3 regions of the Arthrobacter sp. Z1-9 genome follow, and region 3 is predicted to be linked to each of the others. Evidence: predicted binding sites of a transcription regulator. Region 3 holds the regulator's gene; each other region holds the start of a gene.
What was found. The regulator HrcA, encoded in region 3, represses chaperone genes, less so after heat shock. The targets are predictions, from matches to a motif close to TTNGCACTCGNNNNNNNCGAGTGCNAA.

Region 1 (10,164 bases), 670 kb from region 3:
GAAGACCTGATGGAACGGCTCGAGCGGCTCGTGGCGGACACCGACACCCTCAAAACACTGCCGGAGCGTACCCTCCTGGTGGAGAACATGCGCGAGCACGGGCTGGGGGAACTCCTGGCAGACCTGGCCGAGCGGGAGGTTCCGGCAGGTTCAGTCGCCGCGGAACTCGAACTGGCCTGGTGGCAGTCGGCGCTCGAAGCGATGATCAGCGGGGACGACTACCTCGCCATGTCCGACGGTGACGCCCTTCGGCAGCTGGAGGCCGAGTACCGGCTGGCGGACAACGCGCACATCGCCAGCGGGGCGGCCCGCCTTCGGTGGGACCTGGCCGAACGGTGGCGGGCCGGCATCGCCGCCCATCCCCGCCAGGCCGACCTCCTGCGCAGCCTCCTGAAGGACGGCAGGGTGTCCCTGCCGTCGCTGACGGCACAGGCTCCCGACCTGATCGGCACCCTCGTTCCGGTGTGGTCCGTCAGCCCGTACCTGATGACGGGCCTGCTGCCCGCGGAGCAACACTTTGACGCGGTGGTCATCCTGGACTCCGAAGCCACCTCGCTCCAGGCTGTGCTGCCATCCATCGCCCGTGCCCGCCAGGTCATCGCCTTCGGCGACGCCATGATCGCCAGCCCCCGGACGTTCACCGTCGGCGTGGAGCGGCTGGCCGCGGGCGAGACGGCACACCAGCGGGTGGAGAGTGCTTTTAATGCGCTCTCGGCCGTGCTACCCGTGTGGCGGCTGAACTTCGTTTACCGTGCCGTGGACGAGGACCTGGTCCTCCAGCTCAGCAAGAACTTCTACGACGGCGCCCTGCGGCGCCTTCCCGAGGGCCAGTCCGCCACGGGCCTGGACCGGTCCCTGCTGGTGGAGTACCTGCCGGACGGCACCGGACTGCCAAGCGCGGACCACGAAGGCGTGGAATCGGTGGTGGCTGAGGTCAACCGCGTGGTCCAGCTGGTTTTCGAACATGCACGCACCCGTCCCCGCACCTCCCTGGCAGTGGTCACGGCCAGCCTCCGCCATGCTGCCCGGATCGGGGAGTCCATCCGGCTCCAGCTGCCCAACCACCCGGGCCTTGCCGGCTTCTTTGGTGCCGGGCCCGAGTCCTTCCGGGTTGTTGACCTGGAACGGGCCCAGGGCCTGGTGCGCGACCACGTCATTTTCTCGCCCGGTTTCGGCCGCACCCCGCACGGCCGCGCCCTGCACAACTTTGGTCCGCTTTCCGCTGAAGGGGGCCGGGAGAAATTCGCCCTGGCCATGACCCGGGCACGCCGGTCGATCCACGTGCTGACCTGCTTCCGGCCCGAGGACCTGGACCACACCCGGCTGACGCACGGAGCAGTGGACCTGTACTCGCTGCTGGACCGCGAAATTTCCGGAAACACCGATCTGGGGACTCCCGCTTCCCGGGCCGCCGCCAGCGAACAGGCACTTGGCGCCGATCCCCTGGTCGCTGACTTGGGGGACAGGCTCCGGGCCCGCGGCGCGCGGGTATGGCACCAGTATGACGGCGCCATCGACGTCGTGGCGGCCGCGGATCCGCTGAGCACCATGGGACAGGACGAGACCGACCTGCCCTGGCCCGTGGCCATCGAGTCCGACGGAACCGAGCAGTACCGCACCATGAGCGTGCGTGAACGGAGCCGGCTGCGGCCGCAACTCCTGGAGCGCCTGGGCTGGCGGTACATGCCGCTGTGGACCATCGAGGTGTTCACCGATCCGTCAGCCTGCGCCGACCGGATTGCCGCTTACCTGGGCCTGGAGCGGGCGGTGTTGCGGGACCGGACGTCAACCTCAACAGGGTTCCTTGACGACGACGTGGACCAGGCGCTCAATGGTATCGACGCCGGGGAACAGGCACGCCGCCGGCCCCAGGAGAAAAACGTGGACAGCAAGGAGGCGGCCTCCGTGGCCCCTGAACAGAACACCAACGGCACGGCGGACGGGCAGTCAGTTTCCGCCGGACCTGCCCTCGAAAGCGACCAGAGCCAAGACCACCAGAGCCAAGACGAACAGGGCCAAAGGGAAGCCAAGGGGCAAGGGCACAGCGTGCCGCAGGGCATTCTGCCCACCAAGGCCTCGGAGGATGACCCACGGGGCTGGGGCGATGCTGATGAAGACCACGACGCCTGGCTGAAGGAACAAAAGCCGCCGCACTGGGGCTGATGGGCCTGGTCTGGGGGACTTAGTCTGGGGGACTGGGGGCTTGGGGGACCCGGGCCGACAACAGGTTGACGTCGGCCTAGGGTCCAACGAGGACGAAGAAGAGTTTGCCCTGGGTGGAGGCCCCGGCCAGCCGGGCAGCCTGCTCCGCGCTTGCCGCCACCACGATCAGCCCGTCCGTCTCCGCGGTGCCCAGCCACTGCCCGCTCTGGCCGCCCTTGCCGGAGGTCCACAGGACGGGAACCGATGATGCCAGGACCTCGGACGGTGCCTGCTGGTCGAAGCCGTTCGCCGCGGTCAGCACGACATTGACCAGCTGCCCGGGGGAGACGAGCTGGATGGATGACGGATCGGCCATCCGCAGGGGCACCGCGGCCGAGCCCGGAGGTGTACCGGCCAGGAGCCCGGGACCGAGCAGTTGGGCATCCGTCAGCAGCTGGCCCTTCCGCAGCGGAGCCGCAAGTTGCTTGCCGGCCAACTCACTTTCTTCATCCAAAAACCCCGCGGACATCAAGTCCGGCGGTACCTGCACGTGGGCAAGGTCTGACGCCGCCATCGCAGCGCCGACAGGCAGATCCCTCGCGGCGGCCAGGGCCGTGACCGTGTGGACCGGCGCGGGAGTGAGCTGATGGACGGTGATGGCAGCCGCCGCGCAAAGCAGCAGCGCCACAGCGAGCCGGCGGTTCCGGCTCAGCCAGCCGCCAAAGCGGAGATGCGCAGGCCGGCGGCCGGAACTGCCGGGACGGCGGCGCGTGCGAGTGTAGCGGGAGGCAACCCGGCCGGAGCGGAGAAGGTTTGCAGGCATGCACCTACGCTATGGCCGTAGGAATGAGCGGCAACAGGAGCGCAGTGCGCTATGTGGACAAGCCGGGCAGGCCGGCGTCGGACGGTCCCGCTTAGCTGGCTGCAGCCGCCGGGGCGGAGGCCGCGGGTGCCGCTGCGGGGGCGGAGGCTGCAGCCGCCGGGGCCGGCGAAACGGTGCTTCCCTTGGAGTCCCGGGAATCCGTGCGGTAGAAGCCGGAACCCTTGAAGACGACACCTACGCTGTTGAACTTCTTGCGCAGCGTCCCCTGGCACTCCGGGCACGAGGTCAAAGTACTGTCCGAGAACGACTGGACGATGTCGAAGGCATGGCCGCAATCCTTGCAGGCGTACGCGTACGTTGGCACTGGTGCTCCTCCTCTTGGGCAAACGGGAGGTCCCGTGCTGCCTAGACGGATGTCCGGTTAGCAGTCGCAGGGCCTGAGTGCTAATTCTATCATCCCCGCAGCATTGCGCTGCGGGATTCAGCGGTGGCCGTCGAGCGGCAGGAACCCGGACGGCGCCAGGACGGCGGGGACGGGGCGGTCGAACTCCTCCTCGGGGATTCCGCCGGCGGGGAGCAGTTCTTCGTCATAGACAACGGCAGCCAGCGGAATGTTCTTCCCTGCGGTTGCGAGATGGCCCAAAAACTTGTCGTAGTACCCTCCCCCTTGCCCAATGCGGTTGCCGGAAAGGTCGACGGCGGTGGCCGGGATGAAGAGGGCGGCCGCAGTTCCTGCCACCTCCGGTCCGTGCCTGTCACCCTTGGGTTCCAGGATCGGGGCGAACCGGCTCTGCTCAAAGCCGGCGTCGGGGTTCCAGAAGACCCAGGCAAGCTCCCGGCCGGGTTCGCAGACGGGCAACAGGACGTGGTGGCCGGCGGTGTGGAGCGCGTTGATCAGCGGAAGTGTGGGCGGTTCAACGCCCACGCCGAAGTAAACGCAGAACGTGGCAGGAGCACCGCCGGCCAGGGATGCAGCCCAACCGGCGCCGTGGCGGGCGATGGCAGCCCCGGCGGCCTCCAGTTGCTGCGGGCTCAAAGCGGCACGCCGCTGCCGATGGGCCGTACGGATCCTGGTCTTGGTGGCCTTGGCCTCCTGGGCGTCCTCAAGCACTGTGTATTCCTCCATCGGTTGCCGTTGTGGCGGTTGGCGGTGCGGCCGCAGGGCGGGCAGCAACCGTTCAATGATTACTGATTGCTTGACGCTGACGTTAGATTAGTCGGGTGACTACCAGTAACCCGAGGGTTCGCAAAGCCGTTATTCCCGCTGCCGGACTCGGCACCAGGTTCCTGCCCGCCACCAAGGCCATGCCCAAGGAAATGCTTCCGGTCGTAGACAAGCCTGCCATCCAGTATGTGGTTGAGGAAGCCGTCAACGTGGGCCTCAATGACCTGCTGATGATCACCGGGCGGAACAAGCGGGCCCTGGAAGACCACTTTGACCGGGTGCCGGCGCTGGAGTCCACCCTTGAGGGCAAAGGGGACACAGCAAAACTCGAGTCCATCCAGGCTGCCAGCAATCTTGGCGACATCCACTATGTCCGCCAGGGCGACGCCAACGGTCTCGGCCACGCTGTCCTCCGGGCAAAGCAGCACGTGGGCAATGAAGCCTTCGCCGTCCTTTTGGGCGATGACCTGATCGATGCCCGCGATGAACTCCTCAGCACCATGATCGATGTGCAGGCGAAAACAGGAGGCTCCGTCATTGCCCTCATCGAGGTGGAGCCGTCGGAGATCAGCGCTTACGGCTGCGCCGATATCGAGGAAATTGACGGCGAGGACTACGTGCGCGTCAACCGCCTGGTAGAGAAGCCCGCCGCAGACGAAGCCCCGTCCAACCTTGCCGTCATAGGCCGCTACGTACTGCACCCCGCCGTCTTCGATGTCCTGGAGCACACCGGTCCCGGAAGGGGTGGCGAGATCCAGCTCACCGATGCGTTGCAGGAGCTTGCGTCCGGAGAGGGCGAGGGGCAAGGCGTTTACGGCGTTGTGTTCCGGGGGCGCCGCTACGATACCGGCGACAAATTGAGCTACCTCAAGGCCTGCGTCCAGCTGGCCATTGACAGCGAAGACCTGGGTCCTGGCCTGCGCGAGTGGCTGCCGGGCTTTACCGCCAGCCTGTCCAAGTAGCACCGTGCGCGCCGGCCCCATCTGGCCCGTAACCCTTGAGTGCGGAGACCTGGTCCTCAGGCCCATCAGGTACCGGGACAAAAAAGAGTGGACAGAAGTGCGTGCCCGCAACAGCGAATGGCTGGCCCCGTGGGAAGCTTCCAACCCGGATCCCGCCGGAGGCTTGCCTGATTACCGGCAAATGGTCCGCTCCCTGAACGCGCAGGCGGCCCAGGCCACGGCCCTTCCCTTTGTCATCACTGAACGCAGTCCCGGGAGCAGGAACCCGGCGATTGTTGGCCAGCTGACTGTCTCGTCCATTGTGTGGGGTTCGGCCATGATGGCGACCCTAGGGTACTGGGTTGACCAGGCGCGTGCGGGGCGGGGGATAGCACCCACTTCTGTGGCCCTGGTGACGGACCACTGCTTCCGGACCTTGGGGCTGCACAGGATGGAAATCAACATCCGGCCCGAGAACGGACCCAGCCTGCGGGTGGTGGAGAAGCTGGGTTTCCGGGATGAGGGATACCGGCCGCGCTATTTGCACATCAACGGCGAGTGGGCCGACCACCGGTCGTTTGCCTTGACGTCGGAGGAAGTTCCGGAGGGGTTGCTGCAGCGGTGGCTTGCCTCCCGGCCGTCATAAATCCATTGATTTGTCAGCCGCAACACGACACACCGCGGCTAATGCGGCTGGAGCCGACATGATGCTCATACGGTTTTGAGTGTGGACTTCCCCCTTAGCAGCTCAGTGATCCTTGTGGTTGCCGTTGTGCTCTGGATTGTATGGGTTGCCCCCTACGTCCTCCGGAACCGCCGGCACCAGTTCCAACCCGCCGGTGACTTCCTGGCAGACACCCCCGCCGATGAACTACCGGACCCTCGAGCAGGGCTGGTTCTGAAGGTCGCCGCCCAGCAGGAGAAAGCCATGGACACCAGGAAGAGCACCGGATCCAGTGTGGCCACAGCGGCCAGCGCTGCCCCGACAGGCCAGTTCCGGATCCGGTACGGCCGGACGGCACTCGCCCTCGTGGGACTGGTTTCCCTGCTGACCGCATTCCTTTCCGCCGTATTGCTGGCGTTTGGCCTGGGAACTCCGGTTCTCCCGCTGGTCTGCACAGCCCTGACAGTGGCTTCCGTAGCCCTTCTTCGCTGGCTCGCCCTCCGTGACCGCAGTTCCAAAGTCAACGCTGCTTTCCGCTCTGCCATGACCGCGCCTGCGCCGCGGCCCGCAGCGGAGCATGTCCCGCCCAAGCCGGAAGCAGCCCCGGTGCGCCCGGAAAGCCCGCTCTTTGACGCGGAGGCCGACAAGCCCAAGATCAAACCCCTGACAGCCCTGGAACTCCGCGAAGCCGCCCTTGCCGTTGCGGTGGCCGCCGGTGACACCAGCGCAGCACAGCCCGCACCCGCAACCACCTGGGAGCCCGTGGAGGTGCCCAAGCCGGTCTATGTCGAGGCCGCGAAGGCCGAGCGCCCGGCACCCGAGCCGCTGGAGCTGCCGGAGGCGCCCAAGGCCACCGGCAAGCCGTCCCTGAAGCAGGGCGCAGCCGCAGTCCCCGCCACCCCGGCTCCGGAAGCCCAGCAGCTCACCAAGGCCCAGAGCGCGCTCAGCAACCTCGACGACGTCCTGCAGCGCCGCCGCGCCTGACCAGCTGGTCCCGGGCAGGTTCCCGTGACAGTCGTCCGGGTGCCGGTTGGCATTGGGCCGGGAAAATTTGTAGCCTAGGTTCACCGGTGTCGCACCTGTTGTTCAGGCGGCTGGTTCCGGGGTTATAGCTCAGTTGGTAGAGCGCTTCGTTCGCATCGAAGAGGTCAGGGGTTCGAATCCCCTTAGCTCCACAGAATGCAGGGTTTTGAAGCCCAGGGCTATGCCTGAATAAACACTTTGGTAACACTTTGTGGCAAATGTGTGATGGGTTTCAGAGCTTGAGCAATGTGTCATGGCGCCATCCTAGACGCGGTAGTGTCAGCGGCCATCCATTGGGTTGTTACGACATCGAAGTCGGGACGGGATTTAGGACACGGGCTCCCTAGGAAGAAGGCTCCAACAGCAACTGTCGAGGAGCGCTCAGCTGCCCCGGCTGTGCCTTCTATCGCATACGTCGCAGACCGTTGACGTCCGGGGGGATCTAATGCTGGCGTTTTCCCCACCGTCCGGAGCCGGCGAAGCGGCCCACAATGATGGCCCGGCGGAAGCCGAACATCTCTGGACGCGTTGGCCAGGGGATGCCAACCCCTGGCAATGAGGGGTGGTTGCGCTACCGGCTTGGCGCTTGCACAATCGATGACCAGTACAACCTAGTCAGATTTGGCCTAGCACCTACTGGATCTACCCAGACCGCACTCGGCCACCACAGACCTGGTCCAGTGGAGGCCCGAGTGAATTTGTACTTCGGGGTGAAACTGGTGAACAAGGTGAATTTGGTGAAAGTGGTCGGGAAGGCCAAGGAATCTAGGAGGGGGTGGCGATACAGTAGGGGCCGGTTCATCGTTCTGCAGTGACCGACGAACAAGGCGGCAGATTAGTGGGCTGGTAGCTGGCCTTAAGTCGGTCTTGTGACCCGAAGTGAGTCTTGTGAGTCTCCCCGGCTCGCGGACGATTTCTAGTGGATAAACCGGTAAGGGGGTAGGCGGGTATGGATGAGCCCAAGTGGGTTTTTATAGGAGACACTCACGGGGACACGGGCTGGATGCGGACCGTACTGGTCTCCGCGGCCAGGGCGGGGGTCCGCTCATTGATCCACGTCGGGGATGACGCTTTCGACTTCCCAGGCCGCAACAGGCCAAAGCACGCCAATCGCGTGAATCACATCCTGGAAGAGCATGGCCAGACCCTCTATTTTACGGGCGGCAACCATGACAACTGGTCCACACTCTTGAAGCTCAAAACAGAACGTGACGGGCTGGCCACCTGGCGTCCGAACATCCGTGTCTTTCCCCGTGGCGGCCGTGCGGTTGTGGAGGGGTTGACGATCGGACCAATCGGTGGTGCCTTTAGCGTCGACGCCAGCCACAGAACCCGCGAGAAAGATTGGTGGGACACGGAGCAGCCGACTCGCGAGGATGCTCAGCGACTGCTGGCTGGCGGCCCCGTGGATGTCCTTGTTACGCATGACGTCCCCCTGGCGGTGCCGATGGTTGGGGACTTCGACCTGCCGCCGGCTCTTGTTGATCAGGCTAACGTGACCAGGCAACTTCTCCAGGAAATTGTCGATCAGCTGCGCCCCCGTCACCTGTTCTGCGGCCATTGGCATCAGCGAAAGACACATGACCTCATGCACCCAGACGGCAGTGTCACCACGGTGGAAATCCTGGCGAATGAGTACAACCGGCGCACCAACGCAGTGCTGGTCACTCGGGGTGAGCACGGCCTAGTAGTTGAGCCCCTGGACCTCAGCGGCAACTGATTCACTACCGTTCAGCGGAGTTGAGATGACTCGCTCGTCCCATTCACTCCCGGTCACAAGCCTTGGCTTAGGGCCAACTTCCAGCCCGTAATTTGCCGCCTCGATCGTCGGTCCCAGGCTGCAGGAGTGCTTCTTCCGGATGAGGGCGACCTGGCGACACGCCAGAATCGGGAAATACTGGCATCACTCGAGTGGTCATGTATGTTGGGAGCAATCCTCTCCAGGGGATAACAAAGGACCAGTCCGGCCAGACCGGTTCACGTAACAAAATCCGGTAGCTCTAGTAGATCTACCTTTCGACTTACAAACTGTCCCGCCGCCAAGCATGTTCAGGATGTAAGTCTCATGCTTCGGAGGCCCGCCTAGTGCGGGCCTCCTTTTGTATGTCCCCTTGATTAGGCATTCGGGCCATGCTGCCTTCAATACAAGCTCTTGCCCAATCAGCGCTCAACCAGCATGTACCGGGCAGGCGATATTGAGCTAGTACGCTTTGTGCTCATGATCCTCTTACTAGCCGCCAAGAAGGGCGGCGTCGGCGAGAGTACCCTGGCCGTGAATTTGGCCGCAGAAGCCGCGGTATCCGGCCGGAGCGTGGTTCTCGTGGATACCGACCCGTCTATAGACACGACGACAATTTGGGCCCAGGATCGGCAAGAGGGAGGGCTGACCCCGGACGTACATGCCGTGCGCCGCCGCGGGGACATCCTGCACCACGAACTGCAGCGCCTGGACGACGTTCATGACCTGGTCGTGGTGGATATTGCGGGCAAGGACTCAGAGGAGCTGCGTCTTGGCCTGGTCGTAGCTGACCTGGTACTCATCCCCATTGAGCCGAGCCAAGCCGTTCTGGACCAGACCGAGGCACTGGTCAACACCATCATCAAGGCTCGCAAGCTCAAGCCCGACCTCCGCGCTCTGGCCGTTCTAAACCGGGTACGCACGCATGTTTTCGACCGTTCAGCCTCTGAGGCCAGGAAGGTCCTGGACCAGTTCCCGGAGATGTCCCTGGCCGGGGTGAAGATCCATGAACGCAACGCCTTCCGGGTGCTTGGACGGCGGCCGGGGCGTGAGCGAAATGAAAGACAGCAAGGCACGAGCAGAAATCCAGCTACTGGCAAAAGAGGTATTCCCATGGTGACCGCACGCCCCCGCAGGACCCCGGCTGACACGGATGTCAAAACATTCGCCGCCGAGGCAGAGAAGCCTCAGGAGAGGGCACCCGAGGTCCCTTCCTGGAAGCGCCGCAACAAGGAGCCGAAGGTGGCCGGCGTGAGCCTCCGCACGTCAGCCAGCCAGCAGGAGATGCTGCGCCGCGCGGCTGAGATCGAGGACATGAGCCAACAGAAGATCGTGGCAATGACTGAGCTCTTCATGTCCCGCTCGAACGAACCGTGCCGGTACAGGACAAGACAGACCAAGCATGTACGGGCCGTATTGGTCCCGGCCGGGCCGAACCGGTACAAACCGAACCGGTACAGTCCATGCCGATATGGATTGTACCGTCACCTGGCGGCGATGACTGGGCCGCTCCACGATGATCGTTGAAACGGAGACCGCGTATTATCTGCTGGACCTAGCCGTCATGACGCTCAAGCGTGTGCCCAGGGACGCCGCAGTTGACGTCCCGGACAGCCGGCACGACCTGCCTGCCGCGGTGGCCTCCCTGCGCAAAGACGGGGAGGACAT
Region 2 (10,164 bases), 1.1 Mb from region 3:
GCTGTTTCCGGCTTCAGCTCACTGACCGGCCGCGGCGTGCGCGCTTCCGTGGACGGACGCACCGTGCACGTAGGCGGGCCGGCGCTCCTTCGGGAGCTTGGCGCCGTCGTACCTGCTGCCCTGGCCGTCACGACGCGCGGCTGGATGGACCGCGGCGCGGCCGTCCTGCACGTGGTCGACGACGGCCGGGTGCTTGGGGCGGTCAGCCTCGAGGACGCGGTGCGGGCAGAGTCGCGCCAGGCGGTAGCTGCCCTGCAGCGGCGCGGCGTCAAGGTGGGCATGATCACCGGCGATGCCCGGCAGGTGGCCCAGTCCGTGGCTGCCGACCTGAACATTGACGAGGTGTTCGCCGAAGTCCTGCCGGCGGACAAGGACAAGAAGGTGGCGGAGCTGCAGGCCCGGGGCCTGAAGGTGGCCATGGTGGGCGACGGCGTCAACGACTCGCCGGCACTTGCCCGGGCCGAGGTAGGCATCGCGATTGGTGCCGGCACCGATGTGGCCATGGAATCGGCCGGTGTGGTCCTGGCCGGAAACGACCCGCGCGCGGTGCTGTCGATGGTGGACCTGTCGAGGGCGAGCTACCGCAAGATGTGGCAGAACCTGGTGTGGGCCACCGGCTACAACATCCTGTCCGTGCCGCTGGCCGCGGGTGTGCTTGCTTTCGCCGGAGTGGTGCTCTCCCCGGCCGCCGGCGCCGTGCTGATGTCCGTGTCCACCATCGTCGTGGCTTTGAACGCGCAACTGCTCCGGCGGGTGCGCCTCAACCCGTCCGAGGTACGTTGAATAAACGCTCTGTCACTTAACGTGGCCCAAAGCCCAACGCTCCATCACCTACCGCAACCCAAACCGGAACGCTCCATCACCTACCGCAACCCAAACCGGAACGCCCCATCACCTACCGCAACCAAAACCCAAACGCTTTTTCGTATCCACCAGAAGGACCCATTGCCATGAAGATCAGCACCTTCGCCGTCGCCGCAGTCCTCGCCGCTTCTGTTGGCCTGGCCGGCTGCGCCGCCGGCAGCGGAACCTCCGGCGGCAACAGTACCCACGGCACGAATCACAGCAGCCCGAGCGCCATGTCCAGCACGATGCCGGACGCCATGTCCAGCACGATGCCGGACGCCATGTCCAGCACGATGCCGGACGCCAACGCCGACCATAACCAGGCCGACATCACGTTCGCGCAGATGATGATTCCCCACCATGCGCAGGCGGTGGAGATGAGCGACATCGTTCTGGCCAAAACGGACCTGCCCGCGGAAGTCACCGCGCTGGCCACCAGGATCAAGGAAGCCCAGGCGCCGGAGATCGAAGCCATGACCAAGTGGATTAAGGACTGGAACATGCCCGCGGCGGTGTCAGACCACTCCCAGCACGGGATGTCCGGCATGGTGGACGCCGAAGGCATCGACAAACTCAAGGCGGCCCAGGGCGCCGAGGCGGCCAGGCTCTTCATGGAGCAGATGACCGGGCATCACGAGGGCGCCGTGGAGATGGCCCAGCAGGAGATCAGTGCGGGCAAGTACCCCGAAGCAATCCAGTTGGCGCGCGACATCGTCACGGCCCAGGAAACGGAAATCGCCGAGATGAAGCAGCTCCTGGCCGGGCTCTGACCTCCCCGCTCGGCGCTCTCTCACCTATCGCACGACGGGTGGGAGGGCGCCTCAGCTTGGGGCACGCTGCGGTCAAGGGCCGCCACTTTTCACGTGTTCGGGAAGGATTCCTACCCCGACCAGACGTGCCGTGAGGCGGCGCAGCAGTGGTGAAGCGGCCCGGAGAAGCAGGACGAACCACCGCGGCGCAACGCGGCTTCCCTTGGTTGCCCTGAAAAGTACTTTGTGTCCGTTGCGCTGTAGCAGTTGCATGACCTTCACCGGCCGCTCCCGACGCCGTTGCACCGCCGCGAGCTTCCCGACCGGCGCCGTTCCATGAGCCAGGTCATCGGCCAGTGCGTTGGACAACGCGACGGCGTCCTGAATGGCGAAGTTCACTCCGACACCGAACATCGGGGACATCGCATGGGCAGCGTCACCAATCGCGATGAAGCCGGGAAGGTACCAGCGCCGCAGTCGGTTGATTTGGACGGAGAGGAGCTTGATCTGGTCCCAGTCCGTCAGAGTGGCGACGACGGGGCGCAGGACCGGCGCTGCGTCGCTGATGCGCTTTTGAAGGCCGTCAAGCCCTGTCCCCCGAAGCTCGTCGAAGCCGCCCTTTTTGATGACCATGCCCGACTGGTATTTATCGCCCCGGTCGATGGTGAGGACCATCCCCTGCGCAGATATGTACCCAAGGGTTGCGGGGGGAGGGTCCGGCGGCTGGGGCAGGTTGAACCACAGCACGTCGATGGGCACGCCGAAGTTGTCTGGAGTGAGCCCTGCAGCGGTACGCAAGGCGGAGCTGCGTCCGTCGGCAGCAACGGTGAGCGGCGCACGGATTTCCAGCCCGACATCGGACGTTACCGCCCGCACGCCACGCACCTGATCCTGTTCCAGGATGAGGCCGTTCACTTCGGTGAGCATGCGCAGCTCGAAGTTGGGGAAGGCCGCGGCTTCGGCGGCGAGGAAGTTCAGGAAGTCCCATTGAGGCGCCAGGACGAGGAAGTTGTCAGGGCCCGGGAGCGTGCCGAAGTCGACCAAGGTGAGACGCTGGCTGTCGAGCACGACGTCCATGGTGGGCAACCGTGTCAGGGGCAGTTGCAGGAACTTTTCGCGCAGCCCGAGCTCACCGAGCAGGGTCACGGTGGACGGATGCACCGTGTCGCCCCGAAAGTCGCGCAGAAAGTCGCCGTGTTTCTCCAGCACGGTCACGCGCAAGCCTTTGCGGGCGAGCAGGTAACCGAGCACCATCCCTGCCGGGCCGCCGCCGGCGATCACGCAGTCCCGTTCGATAACGCGTTCCACAGTCATATCATCGTGCCCCTTTGCGGAAGCTGATAGAGCGTTGGGGAAAAAGCTGCGGAAGCTGATAGAGCGTTCGGGGAAAAACCTGCGGAAGCTGATAGAGCGTTCCGGAAAAAGCTGCGGAAGGTGATAGAGCGTTCGGGAAAAAGCTGCGCAAGCTGGTAGAGCGTGCGGGGTGGGGCGCCCGCCGTCGGAGCGTTGCGTGTTAAGTTGAAAAGCACGGACGCACCGGCTGGAAAGAGAAAGCTCCCTTGGACTCACCCGCACCAGTAAGAATCCTGACCGTTTGCACGGGCAACATCTGCCGGTCCCCCGTGGCTGAACGGCTCCTGCAGGCGGGGCTCAACCAGGTGCTGCCGGGCGGTTTCGAGCTGGCCAGCGCAGGGACCCGTGCCATGGTGGGCGACCCCATGCAGCCGATCTCCGCTGACATCGTGCGCACGTTCGGCGGCAATTCCGAGAACTTTGCCGCCCGCCAGCTGACGCCAAAGATCCTGCGCGGGGTGGACCTGGTGCTCACCATGACCTCCGGACACCGCGGCGACGTCCTGCAGCTGGATGCGTCGCTCCTCAAACGGACGTTTACCATCCGCGAATTCGCCCGCATGCTCGATGTCCTGGATCAGCGCGCTGCCGCGTCCGCGAGTGGGGAAACCGAGGCGGGAATGCGCGACGACGGCGATCCCCTGACAGCGAACCGCACCTTTTGGCTTGGCTTGCCGGCCCGGGCGGCGGCGGTGCGTCACCTGTCGCTGCCCGCAGACTCGGCCGAGAACGACATCATCGACCCCTTCCGCCGGGCGCCGGAGGTGTACCGGCAGATGGAGGACGAACTCGCGCCCGCCATCGTTTCCATCCTGCGCCACGCACGACTCAACGCTCCCGTTCGCGGGACGCGTGCCGGTTCGCTGTAGCGTTCCGGCGAACCCGGCACCTTTCCGGCGAACGCGACGACGGCACCCCCTGCCCAGCCAGCCTCGCCTGACCTGCCGGCCCCGCCTAACGATGCCTCCGCCGTCGTTCGGCCCCGCCCCGCCTGACCAAGCCCCCGCCGTCGTTCGGCCCCGCCCCGCCTGACCAAGCCTCCGCCGTCGTGGTTGCGGGAAACCCTGCGGGATTTCTGCGGCTTCCCCCGATGCATCGCGCTTCCGCCGTTGGTAATTTTTCGGGGACGGGCAGACGTCGCAGATGACAGTTTGGACACGTCTGTAGCCAGCGAGGACCTGGCAGGCGGACACTGATCCCAGCATCCACAATGAGGTGAGGCACAATGAGCACGCCAGGCGGTTCTGGTCCATCCGGTAGCAACCCCTCCCACCCCCATCCGCGTGGCCCCGGCGTGCTGGCGCACGGGCGGCGGCGTTGGATCGCGGCCCTGCTGGCACTCGTCTTTGTGGTGGTTGCCGCCGTCGCGGTCGTCAGCCTCAACCAAGCCGGCACGGAGGCGCAACCCGTGGCGGTGCAGAGCGAAACCCCCACGCCCACGCCTTCCGAGACACCGTCTGAAACTACTCCTCCTGCCCCGCCTCCCCCGCCGCCGCCTCCTCCACCCATTCCCGAGCACCCTGCCGTACCCATGAACGTGCTGGTAATCGGCAGCGACATGCGCGGCGTTGCGAAGGATGCGGCAGCACACACTGCCGCGACGGGGGAACCGATGGACCACCGGGGCGACACACTGATGGTGGTCCACGTTCCCGCCGACCGGCGAACACTCTATGTCGTCTCGATCAACCGGGACACGTGGGTGGACATCCCCGGCTTCGGCGGGGGGAAGATCAATGCCGGCCTGCAGTATGGGGGCATCGACATGCAAACCGCCGCCGTGCAATCGCTGCTGGGCATTACCATCGACCACACCCTGATGCTGGACTTCGGTGGTCTCAGGCATCTGATCGACGGGCTGGGCGGGATCGACGTCAACGTTCCCATCCCGTTCCAGTCCACGCACGATACCGGGCACGTTTTCGGCCCGGGTGTGAACCACCTGGACGGCCAGGCCGCGCTGGAATTCTCCCGGGAGCGGTACGCGTTCGTTGACGGCGACTTCCAGCGGGTCCGGAACCAGCAGATCCTGCTCCGCGCCATCCTTGCCCGGCTGACTGCCGGCGGCGCCCTCAATGACGTCAACGCCGTCCGCGGCCTGGTGGATTTCGCGTCCTGCTGCATCACCGTGGACAGGGGTTTTGACCCGGTGCAGGCAGCCATCCTGGCCTACAGCCTCCGCAACCTCGATCCGAACGCGATCGGCACCATGACCCTCCCGACGGCGGGTGCAGGATTCGTGGCCGGGCAGTCCGTGCTGTTCCCTGACTACGGTGCCATCAACGCCGTGGGTGCGGCGTTGCGGGATGGCCGGATCGCCGAGTTCGCCGTGCCGTAGGGCCGTGCCGTAGGGCGTTTCCGGCCTAGGAAAGATGCTGCGGGGCCGCGGCTCCTTGGTGACCCCGGCTTTGCCAGTGGAGCGGCGGGTGACCTGCCTCCCCTGGCGGTGCGCCGGCGTCGTCCGTTTACTTGCCCTGCCCCGTGGGTACGCCGCTGGTAATGTTCCTGCATTCGGCATTGGCATACGGACGGGGTGGTTCTTTGTGAAAGAGGACGGGCTGACTGAAGCGGTCCAGGAAGCCGGGGCGGTGGAATTGATCCTGATTCGCCACGGTGAGAGCGAAGGCAACGTGGCCGCAACGGATGCGCGGCTGGCGGGCGCCGAGGTCATCGAGGTGCCGGCCCGGGATGCTGACGTGAACCTGTCGGGCACCGGGCAGGAGCAGGCCAAAGCCTTGGGCGCGGCCTTGGCACGGATCGCCGAGGACCTGCGGCCGGATGCCGTGGTTTCTTCGCCCTACGCCCGTGCCCGCCAAACTGCTGAGATTGCGATTGAAGCTGCAGGCTGGCCCGTGAAAGTACGGACGGATGAGCGGCTGCGGGACCGTGAACTCGGCATTCTGGACCGGCTGACCCGCCGCGGCGTTGAGAACCGCTTCCCGGAGGAGGCGGAGCGCCGGGAGTGGCTGGGCAAGATGTACTACCGGCCGCCGGGCGGCGAATCCTGGGCTGATGTGGCGCTGCGGCTGCGGTCCGTCCTGGATGAACTGAACAACCTCAGCACAGGGCACCGGGTGATGCTGGTCTGCCACGACGCCGTGATCCTGCTGTTCCGGTACGTGCTGGAGGGCATGACGGAGCGGGAGATCCTGGATCTGGCGGCGAGCACATCAGTGCTGAATGCCTCCCTGACCCGCTACGTGCGCCCCTCGGGTGAGGGCCCCTGGACGTTGGAGAGTTTCAACGTGGCGGACCACCTCAGCGAGCATGGCGTCGCAGTCACCGAACACGCAGGAGATGCCAGTGTCCACCCAAAATGATTCCGGAACTGCCGCAATCTCCCCCACCCTGGTGACGCCGTCGCTGCTGCGCGACTGGCCGTTGCCGGCTCCGGGCGAGGACAAATACTCGCGGGGCTCGGTGCTGGTGATCGGCGGTGCGCGGGCCACGCCGGGCGCCGCACTGCTTGCCGGCACGGCTGCGCTGCGGGCCGGCGCCGGCAAGCTCACCCTTGCGGTGGCGGAATCCGTCGCCATGCACATCGGTGTCGCGCTCCCCGAGTGCGGGGCCATGGGATTGCCGGAAACCGCGGAGGGGTCCGTGACCGGCGAGGGCCTGGACCGGATTTCTTCATACCTCGACCGCGCCGATGCCATCCTTGTGGGCCCCGGCCTGGACAACCCGGACCTCGCCGAGGATCTCCTGCGCGCGCTGCTCGAGCGGGAAGCGGACGGCTCTGGTGGTTCGGGCTCCGGTGGGTCGGGCTCAGGTGGGGGAAATGCGGCCGGTGGTCCCGCCGTCGTGCTTGATGCCTATGCCCTGGGCGGCCTGGTGAAGGTGGCGGACCGGCTGGAACCTTGGCGGGGGCGGCTGATCCTGACGCCAAACCCCAAAGAGGCAGCTGTCCTGCTGGGCCGGGAGGTGGAGGACCTGACGGCGGATGTGGCTAAGATCGCCGACAAGTTCCAGGCCGTGGTGAGCTGCCAGGGCTTCATTGCGCGGCCCTCCGGCGACGATGCGCCGGAGGAATCCGAGCTCTGGCAGATGACCACCGGCTACGGCGGGCTGGGAACCTCGGGCAGCGGGGACGTCCTTGCCGGGGCGATCGCCGGCCTACGCGCAAGGGGAACCACCGGCGCGCAGGCGGCATGCTGGGGGACGCATCTCCATGCCGCAGCGGCGGACAGGCTTGCCAGCAGGATGGGCCCCCTTGGGTTCCTCGCCCGGGAACTGGCCGACGAACTGCCGGCGCTGATGTTGGAGCTGAATACCTGACTCCCCGGCAGTTAAGGCCGGGCATGGGATGACCCCCGGCCGAAGCCGGGGGCCACCGTATCGGGAAGCTCAGGCCTACCTGCCGATGCGCGAAATGCGCTGTGGCGTGCTCAGAATGGCTATCCGCCCCAAGAGGCAGTCAACAATCAATACCCGACGTCCCGATCCTTGTTGGCGACTAGGCGGAAATTTCCTGCTTTGCCCCCTTCGTCTCAATCTCGATCTTGCGCGGCTTGGCCTTTTCGGCGACGGGAATCCGCAGCGTCAGGACACCGGCGTCATACGAAGCCTTCACGTTGTCAGTGTCCAGGGTGTCCCCGAGGATCAGCTGGCGGCTGAACACGCCGCGCGGCCGCTCCGAGGCGATCAACTCGGTGTCCTTGCCGGCAGGTTCAGGACGCTCCACCCGCACCGTGAGGACATTCCGTTCCACATCCAGATCCACTGAATCCGCTGCGACGCCGGGCAGATCAAAGGCGACTACAAAGTCCTGGCCTTCGCGCCATGCGTCCATTGGCATCGCTGCCGGACGCGCTGCCGTGCCGAGGACCTGCTGGGCCAGCCTGTCCAGCTCGCGGAACGGATCGGTTCGCATCAACATGGCTTCCCTCCTCGTAAGAGACGGTCCAACATTTTTTTGGTACCAGCCGATCTGTATTGGCTGATATAGATTTTTTAGCACCGGACAGAGAGATCTGCAAGCGGTTTTGGGAAGATTTTTTGCTGCTCTTGGCGGTGCCGCGGGCAAGGCGAAGGGGCCCTCGCAGTGCGCAAAGGCCCCTTCGGTGTGCGGCGTTTCTGCTGTTCCAGCTGCCTGTTCTAGCTGCCTGTTCTAGCTGCGGGTGGGATCGGGACGAAGCGGTGCAGGACCCGGGTCCGGGACGGGCAGCGGCCCGGGAGGCGCCGGCGTCGGGAATGGATTCGGGCCGGGATGGCCGGGCTGGGCGGGATCAGGCTGGTCCGGGCCCGGTTCCGGCGGGAACGGCTCGGGCTCGTGCACTGGCGGGATGGTCATAAACTTCCCCTCTCACGCTGGGCGGATGTGCCATAGCGTGAACAGGATACGCCTGCCGCCGAAAGCCCACTAGGCTCCTACCTTCGCCGGTCCGTTGTTCGCTTTGGCTCTCAATGCAGCCGGTTGACCTTGAATCCTGCGGGAGGTGATGGCGGGTTGGTTGAATGAGTGCGGGAGGTGATGGCGCGTTGGCCGGATAGGCGCGGGAGGTGATGGCGCGTTGGTGAATTGGTGCGGAAGGTGATGGTGGGTTGGCCGAATTAGTGCGGGAGGTGATGGGGCGCCTGGTGGCGGGGCGCAGGGGATATCGTCCGGTAGCGAACGGCCGTTTCATTGTCCGCCGGGGTCTATATATTGAACTCATGACCCAGACTCCGCTGCAGGATTCCGCCAGCACCGCCGCCACCACCATCCCCACCCCCCCGGTAGCGAAGAAGATCCCCTCCGAGCGCATCCACCACGGGGACAACTTCGTGGACCATTACGAGTGGCTGCGGAACAAGGAGTCCGAGGAGGTTGTGGAGCACCTGAAGGCCGAGAACGCCTATCAGGAAGCGGTCACTGCGCATCAGGAGCCGTTGCGCGAGGCGATCTTCCAGGAGATCAAGGGCCGCACGCAGGAAACGGACCTGTCCGTCCCCCACCGCAAGGACGGCTGGTGGTACTTCAGCCGCTCGGTGGAAGGCAAGGAGTACGGCATCCAGTGCCGGGTCCGCGCCCGGAACACCGGCAACCCGGTGGCGGACTGGACTCCCCCAGCCGTGGAGCCCGGCGTCGATATTCCGGGCGAGGAAGTCCTGCTCGACGGCAATATTGAAGCCCAGGGCAAGCCCTTTTTCTCGGTGGGCGGCACGGCCGTGACCGTGGACGGCAACCTCTACGCGTACGCCGTGGACAACGCCGGCGATGAACGCTTCACGCTGCGCATCAAGGACCTCCGGACGGGTGAACTGCTGCCGGACGTCATCGAGAACATCTTCTACGGCGTCGCCTTCTCCCCTGACGGCACCCGCATCTTCTACACAGTGGTGGACGACTCCTGGCGCCCGTACCAGGTCAAGGCCCACACCCTGGGAACGCCCGTCACCGAGGACGTGGTGATCTACCAGGAGGACGACGTCGCCATGTGGCTGGGCTTCGAACTCTCCGCCGACAGGCGCTACCTTGTGCTGGGCATCGGCTGCTCCGAGTACAGCGAGACCCGCCTGCTCCGGTTCGATGACCCCGCCCAGGAACTCGCCACCGTCATCTCCCGGGACGAACGCGTGCTCTATGAGGCCGAGCCAGTCCTGCTGCCCGGCCCGGACGGTCTAAAAACGGAACGCATCCTACTCACGCACAACCGCGGTGCCATCAACTCCATGGTCTCCCTGGCCGACCCGGCCGAGCTTCGCAAGCCGCTCGCCGAGCAGCGCTGGGACACCGTCGTCGAGCATTCCGACGACGTCCGCGTCAATGGTGCCGGCGTCACCGCCACGCACCTCGTCGTCTCCATCCGCAAGGACACCATCGAGGGCGTCCAGGTCATCGGCCTGCAGGGCCTGGGCACCGCTGCCCAGGAAGCACCAGTGGAGCCGGCGTTCGACGAGGAGCTGTACACGGCGGGCGTCGGCGGTTCCGACTACGAGGCTCCCGTGATCCGGCTCGGCTACACGTCCTACTTCACGCCGTCGCGGGTGTACGACTTCGTGCTGCCCACGCCCGCGCAGCCCGCCGGCGAGCTGCTCCTCCGCAAGGAAAGCCCGGTGCTGGGCGGCTACGACGGCAACGACTACGTGGCCACGCGCGAATGGGCCGAAGCCAGGGACGGCACACGGATTCCCCTTTCAGTGCTGCGGCACAAAGCCGTGCAGCAGGATTCGACGGCGGCCGGCCTGGTGTACGGGTACGGCTCCTACGAGCTGAGCATGGACCCCGGCTTCGGCA
Region 3 (10,039 bases):
CGGTCAGGCGTACCCGGAGTCAGCTCGTCCATCGGCACGGACAGCACGTCAGTGGAGCCGGGCTCGTCCATCAGCTCGATGTGGAGTTTCTCCATCGCGGGTTCGTCCACCAGGAGGATGGACAGTTCGGCCTGCGGATGGATATAAAGCTGCTCAAAGATGTACCTGGATAAGGCAACGAGCTCGGATTCATCCACCTGGACGCCGGACTCGTTGTTCACCTCGATGCTCAAGCGTGTTCCCCCCGTTTTTCCCGGCTTGCCGAGTGCTTGACCCGGCTGCGCTGGGTGTCGTCCCAGATGCTGTAGGCATTGACGATATCGCCCACCAGGCGGTGCCGCACGACGTCGGCTGCGTCCAGGACGGAGAAGTTCACGCCGTCAATGCCCTGCAGGATTTCTTCCACGATCCGCAGCCCGGACCGGGTGCCGAAGGGCAGGTCCACCTGGGTGACATCGCCTGTAACAACCATCTTGGATCCAAAGCCAAGCCTGGTGAGGAACATTTTCATCTGCTCAGGCGTGGTGTTCTGTGCCTCGTCCAGGATGATGAAGGCGTCATTGAGCGTGCGGCCGCGCATATAGGCAAGCGGGGCCACTTCGATGGTTCCCGCCGCCATGAGCCGCGGAATGGATTCCGGGTCCATCATGTCGTGCAGGGCGTCGTACAGCGGACGGAGATAGGGGTCGATCTTGTCGCTCAAGGTGCCGGGAAGGAAACCGAGCCGCTCCCCCGCCTCGACTGCCGGGCGGGTCAGGATGATGCGGCTGACCTCCTTTTGCTGCAGGGCCTGCACCGCTTTGGCCATTGCCAGGTAGGTCTTGCCGGTTCCGGCGGGCCCGATTCCGAAGATCACCGTGTTGGCGTCGATGGCATCGACGTAATTCTTCTGGTTCAGGGTTTTGGGACGGATGGTCTTCCCACGGCTGGACAGGATGTCATGGGTGAGCACGTCCACGGGATTCTGCAATGACTGGGTGCGGAGGAGTGCCACGAGCTGCTGCAATACAGCCGGGCTGATGACTGTTCCGCGGGCCACGAGTCCGCGGACCTCATGGAGGAGCCGCATGATCCGCGGGACATCGGCAGCAGGCCCGCTGATGGAAAGCTCATTGCCGCGGACGTGGAAGTTCACGTCAGGGAACTGTTCCTCGATGAACCGCAACGCTTCGTCATGGCTGCCCAGCGATTGAACCATCTGGTCCGAGTTGTCGAAAAGGACTACTTCGGTCCGGACGCCGGGGAGTGAATGGGGGAACTCCCCTGCTGCGCCCTCGCCTGTGACGAGCCTGCGCTTTCCGTTAGCTGATTCAGTCATGGTGCCGGCCCGCAGGCCTGTGATCCCCTCGATGTCGAAACTTTGGCTGTTGGCTGGTCTGCGGCGGCTGTTGCCGTTGCTTCCAGCGGTACCTTCCATCCTACGCCAGCAGGCGGACCGGGCCCCATACAGCAATAAACTCCCGGTTCCGGTCCGGCGCGGACAAGGTGGGGGTTCCCGTCATTAGGTATCAACTTCATATCGGCCTCATATCGTTCCAGTTGCAGTTGGACCGCTCAGCGCCTCCCGGTGCTTCTGCTCCGCGGGGCTGTGTAATGCTGGAAATCCAGCCTGCTGCTGGAGCATTGAAGCCGACCGGGGATCGGCCTACCCGAACAGGAAAGGACAGGGCAATCAAGGTGCCGGAAACCGCAGCGCCCCGCCGGGCCAGAGGTGCCTTCAGCGGCGCCCGTTCAGCGGTCCTTGCCGGTCTCCTGGTCACGGCCCCTGTCCTGGCGGGATGCATCGCCGAACCGGCGCCGACCCCCACCGGCGCGCTGGCCTCCAGCCCTGCCGCCCCGGGAACCACGTCCGGCGCCCCGTCCACGAGTGCTCCGCTGGAGACCACCCAGTCCTCCAACAAGGCGCCCGTCTACTGGATCGGGCGCAGCGACAGCGACGTCTTCCTTTACCGGGAATTCCGGGACGTCCCGGAGCAGGAGAATCCGGTCACGCGGGCCCTGCGGGCCATGATGTCGGAAAAGCCGCTGGATCCGGACTTCTTTACGCCGTGGCAGAACCCCAGGCGGCTGGCCACCTCGATTTCGGGCAAGGACGTCATCACCGTGGATGTGTCGGAGGATGCCTTCAACAGCAATCTTGACGCTGACATGGCGGCCCGGGCCATTCAGCAGCTGGTCTACACGGCTACTGCGGCTGCCGCGAGTTCAGGGCTGATTGACTCAGGCCAGCAGATCCGTGTCAGGGTCCTTGTGGACGGACACACGGACTACGTCGCGTTCAACCATGTGCAGTTGGGATCCCTGATGGCCCGCACGGTGGGCCTGGTGGCCCCGGTATGGATCATCGACCCGCAGGAAAACGTGGAAGTGGCCGGCGGCAGCGTCAAGATCACCGGACGAAGCACCCTTCCGGGCGGCAAGCTCCGCTGGCAGATCCTGCGGTCCGGGGACAACGGGGACAAAACCCCCTTCCTGACCGGGGAAACCACGGCGGCTGCGGATCCGGCACAGGCCGGAGTGTTTACCTTGGCCCTGATCCTGCCCGAGGGTGACTTCGAACTTCGGGTGGCCCAGACCTCGAACGCTGACGGCCCGGTGGACGGCACCGAAGACACCCGGAGCTTCAGGGTCCGTTAGCCCCGGCCCGACGGGTCAGACTGCCGGTGCCGCCCAGCGGCCCAGGATGTCGCTGGCAAGAACGACGGCGGCAGGACCGGCTGTTGATGAGCGCAGCACGTGCTCTCCCAACAGGGCGGTGACGGCGCCTTTGCCGCACAGCCTTGTCACTTCACGCTGGCTGATTCCACCCTCGGGCCCTACGATCAGGAATACTTCCCGCACCCCGTCAGCGGCTCCAGTTTCAAGCCAGGACTCCAGGACGGCCCGCAGGGGGCGAACGGCGTTCTCGTGCAGGATAACTGCGAGGCCGGCCGCCTCCACCGCGGCGGCGAGGCCGGCGGTGTCGACGGCGGCCCGCACCTCGGGGATGAAGGCGCGGCGGGCCTGTTTGGCGGCCGCGGTGACAACGGATTGCCACTTTGCGTGGGCTTTGGCAGCCCGGTCGCCTTTCCAGCGCACAATGGACCGTTCCGACTGCCAGGGTATGACAGCGTCGATGCCCAGTTCGGTGGCCGTCTCGATGGCAAGCTCATCCCGGTCGCCCTTGGCCAGGGCCTGGACCAGCACCAGCCTGGTGCGCGGACGGTCCTCCACAACCACGGACGTGCATTCCACTTCAAGTCCCGAGGAGGAAGCGGCGGTGACCTTGCCGCTCATGCGCGTGCCTGCACCGTCAACGATGTCCACGGCTTCGCCCGAAGCGAGCCGCTTCACCGTGACCGCATGCCGCGCTTCGGGCCCCTCCAGGACGAAGATCCCTTGCGGCGCCATGCTTTCCAGGGACCCGGGCGCAGTGAAAAAGACGGGGTTGCTCACCGCTACAGGTTACCGAGCCGGTCCCGAAGCTTGGCGAACATGCCGCCGCTGGCAGCAAGCTTGCCGTCCGTGATCTGCTCGCCGCGAAGCTTGGCGAGCTGGCGCAGCAGGTCCTCCTGCGCCGCATCGAGCTTTGCGGGCGTCTCAACCTGGAGGTGAACCTTCAGGTCACCGCGGCCGTAGCCGCGCAGGTGCGTGACGCCCAGACCGCGCAGGGTGATGATCTCCCCGGACTGGGTGCCGGCCTTGACGTCGATGTCCTGGGGCCCGTCGAAGGTTTCGAGGGTCACATCGGTTCCCAGCGCAGCTGCAGTCATGGGAATGTTCAAGGTGGCGTGGAGATCGTCCCCTTCCCGGACGTAGGTGGCGTCGTTGTTGACGCGGATCTCCACGTAGAGGTCACCGGCGGGCCCGCCGGCGGGACCGGCCTCGCCCTGGCCGGACAGCTGGATGCGGGTGCCGGTGGCGACGCCGGCGGGAACCTTGATGGTCAGGGAACGGCGGCTGCGGATCCGGCCCTGCCCGCTGCATTCGTTGCAGGGGTCCTTGATGACGGTTCCGAAGCCTTCACAGGTGCCGCAGGGGGCGGCGGTCATGACCTGGCCGAGGATGGAACGCACTGCCCTCTGGACCTGGCCGCTGCCGCCGCAGATGTCGCAGGGCTCCGGATGGGTTCCGGGACGGCAGCACGAGCCGTCACAGGTGGGGCAGACCACTGCCGTGTCCACTTCGAGCTTCTTGTTGACCCCGAACACCGCATCGCGGAGTTCGATCCGGACGCTGATGAGCGCATCCTGCCCGCGCCTGACCCGTGAAGCGGGGCCGGTGGTGCCGCCGGCGCCGAAGAAGGTGTCGAAGATGTCCTGGAAAGCGAAGCCCTGGCCGGCGTACGCTCCCCCGCCGAACCCGTTGTCCGTGCCGTTCTCGTTGCCGGTGGTGTCATAGACCCGCCGCTTTTGGGGATCCGAGAGAACTTCGTAGGCGTGGGTCACTGCCTTGAAGCGGTCCGCAACGTCCTCACCGGGATTGACGTCCGGGTGAAGGGTCCGGGCCAGCTTGCGGTAGGCCTTCTTGATCTCTTCTCCGGTGGCATCCGGTGAGACTCCAAGGACTTCGTAGTGGCTGCTCAAAGTTCGTATCTCTTCCTTGTTGTTCTGCCTGCAGGCGTACTGCATAGACTGCTGTGCGCTTTTGCGCGCCGTACTGCGGTCAGGGCCCCAATATCCGTGACAAATAACGGGCCACAGCCCTGACGGCGGCCATGGTGGTGGGATAGTCCATTCTGGTGGGGCCCAGCACGCCAATTTTGGCGACACTGTCCGGGCCATAGCCGGTGGCCACGACGGATGCCTCCGCCAGGCCGTCGTAGGGGTTTTCGCGGCCGATGCTCACGGCCACTCCGCGGTGGTCCTGCGCCATCTCGCTCAGCAGGCGCAGCATCACCACCTGCTCCTCCAGTGCTTCCAGTACCGGACCGATGCTGAGCGGGAAGTCAACGTTGGAGCGGGCCAGGTTGGCCGTGCCGGCCATCACCATGCGGTCTTCGCGGCTGCTGTGGGCCAGGCCTTCCAGGCCGTGCGCCAGCGCCTGGGCTGCCTGCCGTTGTCCAGGAGCGACACCGGATACTACCGGGGGCAGGGACTGTCCCAGTTGGGCCAGCGGTGTACCGGTCAGTGACCCAAGGAACCGGGCGCGCAACGCAGCAAGGGCGTCATCCGCCAAATCCTGCCCGACGTCGATAACCCGTTGTTCCACCTTGCCGCTGTTGGCGATCAGCACCACCAACACCTTCCGCGGCGCCAGGAGAACGAACTCGATGTGGCGGACCAGTGCGCGGTTGAGGTGCGGATACTGGACAACCGCCACCTGGTTTGTCAGCTGGGACAGCAGCCGGACGGTACGTTCCAGGACGTCGTCGAGGTCATCCGAGCCCTCAAGCAGGGACTGGATGGCCCGCCGCTCCGCCTGGGACAAGGGCTTCACCGCCGAAATTTGGTCCACGAAGAGCCGGTAGCCCTTGTCCGTGGGGATTCTGCCTGCGCTGGTGTGGGGCGCCGTAATCAGCCCTTCGTCCTCCAGCGCGGCCATGTCATTGCGAATGGTGGCGCTGGAGACACCGAGATGGTGCCGCTCCACCAGTGCCTTGGACCCGACGGGCTCGCGGGAGTGGACGTAGTCCTCCACGATGGCCCGCAGTACTTCCAGTTTGCGTGGCTCGCTCACTCTCCACCTCCATCCAGGGTTCAGGGCAGCCGTTCCGCCCGCACGTGACGCTACAGGGGTTAGCACTCGACATGCCCAAGTGCTAACAGTCTATTATGACTCGCCCCGTTGTTAGCATTGGAACCGCTCCGGGCGAAATTCCCGGCCGTGATCTAGCGCTAGGCGGAGTGATTCATGCATTACCAGAACTGGGGAGCCCAGGACCTGTCCGCGCCTGCCCGGACGCAATTGCCCGAAGTACCCGTGGAGCGCGGCATGGTGCTGGAGGATGTGCAGTCCGGCTGGGTTGGCGCGGTGACCCGGGTGGAGAAATCGGGAGGAATGCATGTGGTGGCACTGGAGGACCGCCGCGGCAAGTCGCGCTCGTTCCGGCTGGGCTTCGGATTCCTCCTGGAAGGCCAGGCGATCCGCCTGATGCCGCCGGCTCCCCGGCCGGCCGCAGGTCCTGGTACAGCCGCCGGCCGGACCGCGTCGGGTTCGGTCCGCGTTGCCGGCCAGAGGGCCCAGGTTGCCAAGGCAAGCCGCATCTGGGTGGAAGGAAAGCACGACGCCGAACTTGTGGAGAAGGTGTGGGGAGATGACCTCCGGGTGGAAGGCATCGTCGTCGAACCCCTGCACGGCATTGATGACCTCTCGGCGGCTGTAGCCGATTTCAAGCCGGGGCCGGGCAGGCGGCTGGGTGTGCTCGTGGACCACCTGGTGCCTGATTCGAAAGAATCGCGCATAGCGGACGCCGTTATGGCCTCTCCCGGCGCCAAGGGAAACGTGCTGATCGTTGGCCACCCCTACGTTGACGTCTGGCAGGCCATCCGCCCGGCCGTGCTGGGTATCGAGAAGTGGCCGACAGTGCCGCGGGGGCAGGACTGGAAAACAGGCATCCTCGCAGCCTTTGGCTGGCCCCACGAAACCAAAGAGGACATCGGCCTGGGATGGCAGAAGCTGCTGGGCGCCGTCCGCACCTACGCTGACCTGGAAGCGTCGCTGCTGGGAAGGGTAGAGGAAGTCATCGATTTCCTCACCGTTCCCTGAACCGCACCTGGTTCGCGCCCGCCCGCGCTCCTGCCTTGCTTGGGACAGGCAGCACCGCTGCACCCAGTATTCTTGGTACTGCGGTACCTGCGGATCGCAGCACCGGCAGTAGACATGGCATTCTTAGTCAGCACCATTGCATCTTCGAAGGAACAGACTGTGGCAGAAAACGCACGTGAGCACAGGGACAGCCAGGGCCGTTCGGAGTACCATGGCGTTCCAGCCAACGCGCTGCCCCTGACGGCCAGCGAAGACCGGCAGTGGGCCACCCTCGCCCACTTTGGCGGCATTTTGGGCTGCGTTCCGTCGCTGCTGATCTACCTGATCTTCCGTGACCGGGGCCCGTTCACGGCGCAGGAGTCCAAGGAGGCGCTGAATTTCAGCCTGCCGCCCACCATCGCCGCAGTGGTCGCCAACATCCTGGTCTTCGTGCCGGTAATCGGCAACCTCTTTGCCGTCATCGCAACACTGATCTGGATTGCCCTCACCTGCTTTTCGGTTGCCGCCGGAATCCACGTCAACAAGGGCCAACCGCACCGTTACCCGTACAACCTGCGCTGGATCAAATAGCGCTGCCCAGGCCGCTTCCCCGCACTACCGGACGGCAGCGTCCTGCATGATGGGTGCATGCGCAGCGTCGAGTTGACCTTCGGGGAAGCCACCGATTCTTCAATCAGGACGGATTGGGCCCGCCTCCATGCGGCGGGTCTGCCGAGCTTGGCCTCGCATACCTCTCCGAGCAACAGGCCCCACATCACGCTGGCGGCAGGAAACGACCTGGACCTCGGCCCCGCTGCGCAGGACCTGTGGGGCGTACTGCCGGTCGACGTCCGGTTTTCCGGCCTGGTGGTCTTTCCTGCCGGTCCCGGCAAGCACGTGCTGGCACGCCTGGTGGTGCCGGCGGCGGGTCTGCTGCAACTGCACGCCAGGCTGCATCAGCTGTGCACGGGGGCTTTTGCCAATACCCTGCCGGATGCCTGGATGCCGCACGTCACGCTCGCCCGCCGTATTCCCGGGCACCTGCTCGGAACCGCCTGTGACGCCTTGGACGTGCGGACGGAGGGAGTGTGCACCGCAGCCCGGCTATGGGACAGCCCCACCAGGACCACCACCATTCTTGGCGGCCCGCCGGAGGGCTGAGCGTTCAGATTGTCCGGAGGGAGGGCGCCGAGCACCCGGGGGTGTATACCCCGGGGAAAGCTGTTGTCAGGCCGGAAGGACGCGGCGGACCACGGCATTAGCCAGCAGCCTGCCCTTGAGGGTGAGGACCAGCCGTCCCCGGAAGGCTTCGGCCGGCTCCACCAAACCGTCAGCAATCAGGCCTGCAACCTCGTGCCGGCCGTCCGCGCCGAGTGAAGAAACCTCAAGACCGGACTGCAGCCGCGCCTCGAGCATCACCCGCTCCACGTTCCGGGTTTCCAGGTCCAGGGTCTCCCGGCCGGCAGCCGGCGAAAGGCCCTGCGCCAGGCGACCGGCGTAGGCGGTGGGGTGTTTGACGTTCCACCAGCGGACCCCGCCCACATGCGAATGCGCGCCGGGCCCGATCCCCCACCAGTCATCGCCGCGCCAGTAGGCGAGGTTGTGGCGGCAGGCCTGCTCCGGGGTGCGGGCCCAGTTGCTGACTTCGTACCAGCCCAGGCCGGCTTCGGTGATGAGCTGGTCGGCGAGTTCATACTTGTCGGCGTGGTCGTCGTCGTCGATTCCTGGGACTTCACCGCGGCGGATCTGCGCGGCAAGCTTGGTACCGTCCTCCACGATCAGCGCGTAGGCGCTGATGTGGTCAGGCTCGTAGGACAAAGCGGTCTCGAGGGAGTAGCGCCAGTCGGCGAGGGACTCCCCCGGTGTCCCGTAAATGAGGTCCAGGCTGACTGCGAGGCCGGCCTCGCGCGCCCATTGCACCACCTGCGGGACACGGCTGGGCGTGTGCGTTCGGTCGAGTACCTTGAGCACGTGCGGAACGGCTGACTGCATGCCGAAGGAGATCCGGGTGAACCCGGCGTCCTTCAGGATGGAGAGGGATTCGGGCGTGACCGAATCGGGGTTCGCCTCCGTGGTGACCTCGGCGCCGTCTTCGATGCCCCACTGGTCGATGGCGCGCCGGAGAATCAGGGCAAGATCGTCCGCGGGAAGCAGGGTGGGTGTGCCCCCACCGAAAAACACGGTGCTCAACCTGCGCGAGGGAAGGCCGGATTCCGTCAGGACCTTCGCCGCCAGCGACACCTCTGAAGCGGCCGTGCCGGCATAGGCATCCTGCGAGGCACCGCCGCCGAGCTCGGTGGCTGTGTAGGTGTTGAAATCACAGTAGCCGCAGCGCACCGCACAGAACGGGATGTGCACGTACAGGCCAAACGCCCGGTCCGCCGAACCGTCCACTGCCTGGGCAGGCAGCAGGCCGTCCGACGGCGCCGGGTCGCCGAGGGGAAGGGTGCTAGGCATTGCAGGGGCCTCCGGTGTTGCCGGACGCTGTGTTCACTACTTCTTGGCCTTGTCCTTGGACTCGTCTGTGGTGAGGGCGGCGATGAACGCTTCCTGGGGGACCTCGACCCGGCCCACCATCTTCATGCGCTTCTTGCCTTCCTTCTGCTTTTCCAGCAGTTTGCGCTTACGTGAGATGTCACCGCCGTAGCACTTGGCCAGCACGTCCTTGCGGATGGCGCGGATGCTTTCGCGGGCGATGATCCGGGAGCCAATGGCTGCCTGGATGGGCACCTCGAACTGCTGGCGTGGAATGAGCTCGCGCAGTTTGGTGGTCATCATGACGCCGTAGGCGTACGCCTTGTCTCGGTGCGTGATAGCGGAGAAGGCATCCACCTGCTCCCCCTGGAGCATAATGTCCACCTTCACCAGGTCGGCCACCTGGTCGCCGTCGGCCTTCCAGTCCAGGGAACCGTAGCCCCGGGTCTTGGACTTGAGGATGTCGAAAAAGTCGAACACGATCTCGGCCAGGGGCAGGCGGTACCGGATTTCCACCCGGTCCTCGGAGAGGTAGTCCATGCCGCCCATAACGCCGCGCCGGCTCTGGCACAGCTCCATAATGGCGCCCACGAATTCGTTCGGCGCCAGGATGGTGGCGGACACCATCGGCTCGCGGACCTCGGAAATCTTGCCGGAGGGGTATTCGCTGGGGTTGGTCACGTGGACCACCTTCTTGTCCTCCAGCGTCACCTCGTATTCCACGTTGGGCGCAGTGGAGATCAGGTCCAGGTTGTATTCGCGTTCGAGCCGCTCGCGGGTGATCTCCAGGTGGAGCAAACCCAGGAAGCCCACACGGAATCCGAAGCCCAGCGCCGCGGAGGTTTCCGGCTCGTAGACCAGGGCGGCGTCGTTGAGCATCAACTTCTCCAGCGCATCG

Region 1: a site for HrcA is predicted at 3,387-3,413, ahead of M1D93_RS13390 (FmdB family zinc ribbon protein). Genes of this name have one in related genera too.
Region 2: a site for HrcA is predicted at 7,899-7,925, ahead of M1D93_RS15535 (Hsp20/alpha crystallin family protein). Genes of this name have one in related genera too.

The regions. Positions count from the first base shown of each region.
Region 1 covers NZ_CP096456.1:2,887,315-2,897,478, reverse strand. Annotated here, with positions in the region: gene M1D93_RS13400 (AAA family ATPase) at 1-2,163, shown strand, start outside; gene cpaB (Flp pilus assembly protein CpaB) at 2,240-2,965, opposite strand; gene M1D93_RS13390 (FmdB family zinc ribbon protein) at 3,057-3,329, opposite strand; gene M1D93_RS13385 (5-formyltetrahydrofolate cyclo-ligase) at 3,447-4,076, opposite strand; gene galU (UTP--glucose-1-phosphate uridylyltransferase GalU) at 4,187-5,092, shown strand; gene M1D93_RS13375 (GNAT family N-acetyltransferase) at 5,097-5,717, shown strand; gene M1D93_RS13370 (hypothetical protein) at 5,799-6,719, shown strand; tRNA gene M1D93_RS13365 (tRNA-Ala) at 6,838-6,910, shown strand; partial or broken gene M1D93_RS13360 (metallophosphoesterase family protein) at 7,708-8,268, shown strand; gene M1D93_RS13355 (hypothetical protein) at 8,347-8,478, shown strand; gene M1D93_RS13350 (AAA family ATPase) at 8,977-10,023, shown strand; gene M1D93_RS13345 (hypothetical protein) at 10,061-10,164, shown strand, end outside.
Region 2 covers NZ_CP096456.1:3,337,743-3,347,906, forward strand. Annotated here, with positions in the region: gene M1D93_RS15500 (heavy metal translocating P-type ATPase) at 1-783, shown strand, start outside; gene M1D93_RS15505 (DUF305 domain-containing protein) at 945-1,616, shown strand; gene M1D93_RS15510 (FAD-dependent oxidoreductase) at 1,689-2,909, opposite strand; gene M1D93_RS15515 (arsenate reductase/protein-tyrosine-phosphatase family protein) at 3,155-3,817, shown strand; gene M1D93_RS15520 (LCP family protein) at 4,174-5,286, shown strand; gene M1D93_RS15525 (histidine phosphatase family protein) at 5,492-6,268, shown strand; gene M1D93_RS15530 (NAD(P)H-hydrate dehydratase) at 6,246-7,223, shown strand; gene M1D93_RS15535 (Hsp20/alpha crystallin family protein) at 7,402-7,824, opposite strand; gene M1D93_RS15540 (hypothetical protein) at 8,056-8,238, opposite strand; gene M1D93_RS15545 (S9 family peptidase) at 8,601-10,164, shown strand, end outside.
Region 3 covers NZ_CP096456.1:2,218,689-2,228,727, forward strand. Annotated here, with positions in the region: gene ybeY (rRNA maturation RNase YbeY) at 1-233, opposite strand, end outside; gene M1D93_RS10225 (PhoH family protein) at 230-1,318, opposite strand; gene M1D93_RS10230 (GerMN domain-containing protein) at 1,678-2,637, shown strand; gene M1D93_RS10235 (16S rRNA (uracil(1498)-N(3))-methyltransferase) at 2,653-3,435, opposite strand; gene dnaJ (molecular chaperone DnaJ) at 3,438-4,565, opposite strand; gene hrcA (heat-inducible transcriptional repressor HrcA) at 4,645-5,658, opposite strand; gene M1D93_RS10250 (DUF3097 domain-containing protein) at 5,833-6,687, shown strand; gene M1D93_RS10255 (DUF4870 domain-containing protein) at 6,847-7,257, shown strand; gene M1D93_RS10260 (2'-5' RNA ligase family protein) at 7,315-7,827, shown strand; gene hemW (radical SAM family heme chaperone HemW) at 7,894-9,123, opposite strand; gene lepA (translation elongation factor 4) at 9,160-10,039, opposite strand, start outside.